DNA from 2 places in the Streptomyces sp. NPDC002619 genome. Region 2 is predicted to be linked to the other one. Evidence: riboswitches for the same ligand, from Rfam matches in the RefSeq annotation. Region 2 holds a riboswitch; the other holds the start of a gene.

Region 1 (3,404 bases), on a different contig from region 2:
GCTTCGTCTTCGCGTGGGTGCGGTTCGGACGTGGGACTAAAGTGAAGGCCGCCCCAGCTCCGGCTCCCGAGGGAGAGAACCAGCCGTGATCACCGCGATCGTCCTCATCAAGACCAGCGTGGACCGGATCCCCGAGATCGCGGAGCAGATCGCTTCGCTGGATTCGGTGAGCGAGGTCTTCTCCGTCACCGGTACATACGACTTGATCGCGATGGTGCGTGTGCGGCAGCACGAGGATCTCGCGGAGGTCATTCCCGGGCGGATCAGCAAGATTCCGGGGGTGGAGGGTACGGACACGCATGTCGCGTTCCGGACGTACTCGCAGCATGACCTCGAGGCGGCGTTCGCCATCGGACTCGACTCCTGACCGGCTGAACACCGCCTCACGGCACCGTCAGAACCTCACACCGCCGGGACGCAGCGGCCGTTCTCCGTGTGGTACTGCCACTTCGCGCCCTCGCGGACCAGCTCCTTCACCGCGTCGACGAAGCGCTCCACGTGCTCATCCGGGGTGCCCGCACCGAAGCTCACTCGGATCGCGTTGAGGGACTTCTCCCCCGGGTTCGCCTCGGGGGCGCCGCACTCGCCCTGGGTCTCGGGGGCGCTGCCCAGCAGGGTGCGGACCAGGGGGTGGGCGCAGAAGAGGCCGTCGCGGACGCCGATGCCGTGCTCGGCGGAGAGCGCGGCGGCGAAGTGCGAACTGTTCCAGCCCTCGACCACGAAGGACAGCACGCCCACGCGCGGGGCGTCGTCGCCGAAGAGGGACAGGACGCGCACCTCGGGGACCTCGGCGAGGCCCGCCCGGACCTTCTCGATCAGGTGCCGCTCACGGGCCACCAGGGTGTCGAAGCCGGCCTCGGTGAGCGCCTTGCAGGCCGACGCGATCGAGTAGGCGCCAATGACGTTAGGGGAGCCTGCCTCGTGCCGGGCGGCGCTGTCGTGCCACTCCACGGCCACTCCCCCGTCCACGCGCCGGGTGACCTTGCGGCTGGCGCCGCCACCGGCCAGGTACGGCTCCGCCTCCTGGAGCCAGTCGGCGCGACCCGCGAGGACGCCGGAGCCGAAGGGGGCGTACAGCTTGTGGCCGGAGAAGGCGACCCAGTCGACGTCCAGGTCGCGCACCGACACCGGGTGGTGCGGAGCCAGCTGGGCGGCGTCGAGCACGATGCGGGCGCCGTGCGCGTGGGCGGCGGCGGCCAGCTCGCGTACGGGCCACAGCTCGCCCGTGACGTTCGAGGCGCCGGTGACGCAGACCAGGGCCGGGCCGTGGGGGTCGCGGTCGGCGAGGGCGCGCTCCAGGGTCTCGACGGCCTGACGCGGGGTGCGAGGCGCGTCGAGGTAGGTGACCTGCGCGTTCTTCCAGGGCAGAAGGCTCGCGTGGTGCTCGGTCTCGAAGACGAAGACCTGGCAGTCGGTCGGGAGCACGACAGCCAGGAGGTTCAGGGAGTCGGTCGTCGAGCGGGTGAAGATCACCTGGTCGGAAGCGCGGCAGTCGAGGAACTCGGCGACCGTCTTGCGGGCGTTCTCGAACAGGTCGGTCGAGAGCTGGGAGAGGTAGCCGGCGCCGCGGTGGACGCTGCCGTAATAGGGGGCGTACGCGGCCACGTCGTCCCAGACGCGCTGGAGCGCGGGGGCGCTGGCCGCGTAGTCGAGGGCGGCATAGGTGACGTCGCCGCCGGTGACGAGCGGGACGGTGACATCACGGCCCAGAACGGGCAGCGGGACGCAGACGCTCTGGTCGGCGGCAGCGGTGACGACGGACATGACGGAACTCCCGTGAAGGCAGGTGAGGGGGTTTGGGGGGCACCCCGAAGAAAGGACACAGCCACCGCGCGAGCGGGCATCGCTCAGCGCGGGTGAGGTGAAAAAAAAGGGGTACACGGAGCGGGGCTCGGCGGCCCTATCGCATTCGCTTGCTCACGGGAGACTCCCTCGAACGACCAGGACCCCTGGCTGTGTTCACTCAAACGAGTGCGAGGGGTCCGCGCTTGCCGTAGACCTCTCTGCCTACGGCCTGGTCTTCACCCGGGGCACCCCGCCACGGACGGAGGGTTGCCGGACAGTCGGCCGGGGCCTCATGACTGTCACTCATGACCTGATCAAGAACCTATGCGAAGTGATCGATGTCCCGCAACCCGTATCCGGATCGCGGGACATCGACCGGTGAAGCGCTACGCGTTGCTCGCGGCGGCCCAGCGCTCGAGCGTCCTCTTCGCCGCGCCGGAGTCGATCGACTCCGCGGCCTTCTCCATCCCGGCCCGGATCTGGCCCGCCAGCGGTCCGTCCCCCGGCTCCAGGGCCACGAGTGCCGCCGCCGAGTTCAGCAGTACAGCGTCCCGGACGGGGCCCGTCTCGCCGTCCAGGAGGCGCCGGGCGACGCCGGCGTTGTAGGCCGGGTCGGCGCCCCGCAGGGCCTCCACCGGCACCAGCTCGAGGTCGACGTCCCGCGGGTCGAAGGCCTCCTCGGTGACCTTGCCGTCCCGTACGACCCACACCCGGGAGGTGGCGGTGGTCGTCAGCTCGTCGAGGCCGTCGTCCCCGCGGAACACCAGCGCGGACGAGCCGCGCTCGGCGAGCACGCCCGCCATGAGCCCGGCCATCCGGGTGTCGAAGCAGCCGATGGCCGAGGAGGCGACCCTGGCGGGGTTGGTCAGCGGGCCCAGCAGGTTGAACGAGGTCGGAATCCCGAGGTCCCGCCGGACCCCGCCGACGAACCGCATCGAGGGGTGGAACTTGGCCGCGAAACAGAAGGTGATCCCGGCCTCCTCCACCACCTCGGCCACCCGCTCGGGCGACAGGTCCAGGTTGATGCCGAGTTGCTCCAGCACGTCGGACGAGCCGCTCGCCGAGGACGACGCCCGGTTGCCGTGCTTGACGACTTTCGCGCCGGTCCCCGCGATCACGATGGAGGACATCGTGGAGATGTTGACCGTCTTGGCCATGTCGCCGCCCGTACCGACGATGTCGACGGCCGGTCCCGGGATGTGCAGCGGTCGCGCGTGGGCGTACATCGCCTCGACGAGACCGGTGATCTCCTCGACCGTCTCCCCCTTGGCCCGCAGGGCCACCAGGAAGCCCGCCATCTGGGCGTCGGCGGCCTCCCCGCTCATGATGCGGTCCATCGCCCACGCCGTGTCACCGGCGCTCAGGTCCTGCCCGGCGAGCAGTGCGTTCAGGACGGCGGGCCAGGAACGGCCCGCCGCGGTGTCGCCTCCAGCGGGGGTCACAGCGCTCATCAGCCGCTCCTGGTTCGTAGAAACGTGATCGTGGAAACGTGCTCGTGAAACGTGCTCACGGACACGTACAAGCCGCCTCCACCCTATCGACCCCCGGACACGGCGAAGGGCCCCGTCCGAACACCGGACGGGGCCCTTCGACCGTGGTGTGGCGTGCGCAGCGATCAG
Region 2 (3,404 bases):
GCGAGGGGCACATACTTCAGCCGACTGGGAACTTGATCTCCCTTGCCCGTGCTACTTTCCCTGAATCCCGTACAGGGATCGGTTCGGGCTGGACCGCAATCCTCGGATTGGAAGCCCCTTCCTTCGGGCAGGGAGCGGAGTCACAAGCCTCAACCTAGCCCGTCGTTGACGCGCTCAAACGTACGACGCGACGGTATACGAGGCTCTGGCGTCGTGCGCGTTTACAGCGTGACGCATACGTTGACGCCGCGTGGCGGAAGGTTCTGCCACCCGGCGAACGTGCTCACGCCACCCGGCGCGCGGCGTACTCCGCGATCTCCACCATCGGTGGCCGCTCCTCGGTGTCCACCGAGTACGTGCGCGGCTCGAAACCGTCCTCGCCCCGCTCGAACTGGGTGAGGGAAGGACGGATGAGATGCCCGCGCGCCAGCCTCAGTTGCGCGGTGCGGTAGATGGCGGCCGCCATCCGGCCCAGCGCCTGTCCGTCCTGGTGCCGATGCTTGCGCACGCCGACGTCGACCTGGGCCAGCGCGTCGAGCCCCACGAGGTGCAGGGCGTCGACCAGCATGCCCAGTTCGACGCCGTACCCGACGGGGAACGGCAACTGTTCCAGCAGCGAGCGGCGGGCCGCGTACTCGCCGCCGAGCGGCTGCACGAAACCGGCCAGCTGCGGCCAGTGCATGTTCAGCAGCGGGCGCGCCATCAGCTCGGTGACCCGGCCGCCCTGCTCCGCCGTCTTGCCGGAGGCGAGCTCATTCGACACAGTGCCGAGCGGACGGTCGTACATCGCCTTGACCAGGTCCACGTCCGGGTCGGTGAGCAGTGGGCCCACGATCCCGGAGACGAAGTCGGGAGAGAACTCCCGGAGGTCGGCGTCGATGAAACAGACGATGTCACCGGTGGTGACCAGCAGCGAGCGCCACAGCACCTCGCCCTTGCCGGGGACGGCGGGCAGGCGCGGAAGTATCTCGTCGCGGTGCACGACCCGGGCGCCCGCGGCGGCGGCCACCTGGGAGGTGCGGTCGGTGGAACCCGAGTCGACGACGACGATCTCGTCGACGAGCGGGACCTGCTGCATGAGATCGTGACGGATGACGGCGACGATGTCGCCGACCGTCTCCTCCTCGTTCAGCGCGGGCAGCACCACGGACACCGACTGGCCCGTACGCTGCTTCGCGGCCAGGATCTTGTGGAGCGAGCGGTCGGTCACGGACCAGGAGCGGGTGGCCAGCCAGCGCTCGACTTCTTCCAGCACAGTCAGCGGCTCCTCACTGTAGTGATCACACCTGGTGACTGACCGTGTGATCAATCTCGCGGTTCGGACGTCTATCTCAACTGTCCTGGCCTTCGGTTACAGTCTTGAACAACGCCGATGACCATCGCATGTCGGGGGTCATGAGCGTTTACAACCGCATACAGCTCATCCAGAGGGGCAGAGGGATACGGCCCGATGAAGCCCCGGCAACCCTCCAGTCGGTACTCGTAGATCACTGATCGCCCGCGAGGCTCCCGGCTAGGGAAGGTGCCAAATCCGTCTCACGGCGAGATGCGTCGTGAGGAAGATGAGGAGAAAGGGCCTCGCCTCACATGGCTGTGCAGACTGTTGCAACCACCACGAATCCCACGGTAGACCTCGGCCCCGCCGCGGCACTGAGCTGCCGGGAGTGCGGCCACCGGGTGCCGCTCGGACCGGTATTCGCCTGCGAGGAGTGTTTCGGCCCGCTCGAGATCGCGTACAACTTCTCGGCGTACGAAACCGAGGAGCTCCGCAAGCAGATCGAAGCGGGCCCCGCGAACATCTGGCGCTACGCGCCCCTGCTGCCCGTCCCCGCGGACGTGGCCGGCAAGCCGAACATCAACCCCGGCTGGACCCCGCTCGTCAAGGCCGACAACCTCGCCCGCGAACTCGGCGTGACCGGCGGCCTGTTCGTGAAGGACGACTCCGGCAACCCGACGCACTCCTTCAAGGACCGCGTCGTGGCCCAGGCGCTGGAGGCGGCGCGCGCCTTCGGCTTCACCACCCTCTCCTGCTCCTCGACGGGCAACCTGGCCGGTGCCGTCGGCGCCGCTGCCGCCCGCGCCGGCTTCCGCTCCTGCGTGTTCATCCCGCACGACCTGGAGCAGGGCAAGATCGTCATGGCCGCGATCTACGGCGGTGACCTCGTCGGCATCGAGGGCAACTACGACGACGTGAACCGCTTCTGCTCCGAGCTGATCGGCGACCCGGCCGGCGAGGGCTGGGGCTTCGTCAACGTCAACCTGCGGCCGTACTACGCGGAGGGTTCCAAGACCCTGGCGTACGAGGTCTGCGAGCAGCTCGGCTGGCGGCTGCCGGACCAGATCGTGGTCCCGATCGCCTCCGGCTCCCAGCTCACGAAGATCGACAAGGGTCTGCGGGAGCTGATCGAACTCGGTCTGGTCGAGGACAAGCCGTACAAGATCTTCGGTGCGCAGGCCGAGGGCTGCTCGCCGGTGTCGGTGGCCTTCAAGGAGGGCCACGACGTGGTCCGCCCGCAGAAGCCGGACACCATCGCCAAGTCCCTCGCCATCGGCAACCCGGCCGACGGCCCGTACGTCCTCGACATCGCGCGCCGCACCGGCGGGGCCGTGGAGGATGTGACGGACGAGCAGATCGTCGACGCGATCAAGCTGTTGGCGCGTACGGAGGGCATCTTCGCCGAGACGGCGGGTGGCGTGACGGTGGGCGTGACGCGCAAGCTGATCGAGACCGGCGTGCTCGACCCGACGAAGACGACCGTCGTCCTCAACACGGGCGACGGCCTCAAGACCCTTGACGCGGTGGCCGGCACCGGTCTGACCGCGACCATCCGCCCGAACCTGGACTCCTTCCGAGAGGCTGGCCTCGCATGAGCGTGACCGTTCGCATCCCGACCATCCTGCGTCCCTACACGGGTGGCAAGGCCGAGGTCCCCGCCGAGGGGGCGACCCTCGCCGCCGTCATCGCCGACCTGGAGAAGAACCACACCGGCATCGCCGCCCGTGTTCTGGACGACCAGGGCAAGCTGCGCCGCTTCGTCAACGTGTACGTCAACGACGACGACGTCCGCTTCGAGCAGGGCCTGGAGACCGTGACCCCGGACGGCGCAGGCGTGTCCATCATTCCGGCCGTTGCCGGCGGCTGACAGTTACCTTCGGTAACTACAGTTACCGGCTGTTCATCCGATTGCCCCCTCTGTGAGAGAAGCGGAGGGGGCAATTCAGTGTGGTTGAGCGCGGTACAGTTGGGGAACGTGCTGCCGATCCCCGGGTCGTAGGCCCCGGAATCATTCCGCGAGCCCGATAAGAAGTAGCCAAAGTGTGCGGGCTATTTGCGGCATTTGTGCCCTTTGTGGGGTCCGACTTGACCGGAATTCAGGCGAATTCTCGGCAGATTCCCGACCCCT

The links. Region 2 has a riboswitch for S-adenosylmethionine ahead of thrC (threonine synthase). Riboswitches for the same ligand answer to the same signal wherever they lie in the genome.
Region 1: it holds a riboswitch for S-adenosylmethionine, as region 2 does, so the genes downstream of both, ACFYXB_RS12420 (aminotransferase class V-fold PLP-dependent enzyme) here and thrC (threonine synthase) in region 2, are expected to answer to the same signal.

The regions. Positions count from the first base shown of each region.
Region 1 covers NZ_JBIAQV010000005.1:293,357-296,760, forward strand. The annotation lists gene ACFYXB_RS12410 (rhomboid family intramembrane serine protease) at 1-89, shown strand, start outside; gene ACFYXB_RS12415 (Lrp/AsnC family transcriptional regulator) at 86-367, shown strand; gene ACFYXB_RS12420 (aminotransferase class V-fold PLP-dependent enzyme) at 403-1,764, opposite strand; SAM riboswitch class IV at 1,980-2,096, opposite strand; gene trpD (anthranilate phosphoribosyltransferase) at 2,172-3,236, opposite strand; gene ACFYXB_RS12430 (cytochrome bc complex cytochrome b subunit) at 3,401-3,404, opposite strand, start outside.
Region 2 covers NZ_JBIAQV010000022.1:67,495-70,898, forward strand. The annotation lists gene ACFYXB_RS28755 (glucosyl-3-phosphoglycerate synthase) at 284-1,255, opposite strand; SAM riboswitch class I at 1,418-1,569, shown strand; gene thrC (threonine synthase) at 1,588-2,871, shown strand; gene ACFYXB_RS28765 (MoaD/ThiS family protein) at 2,868-3,143, shown strand.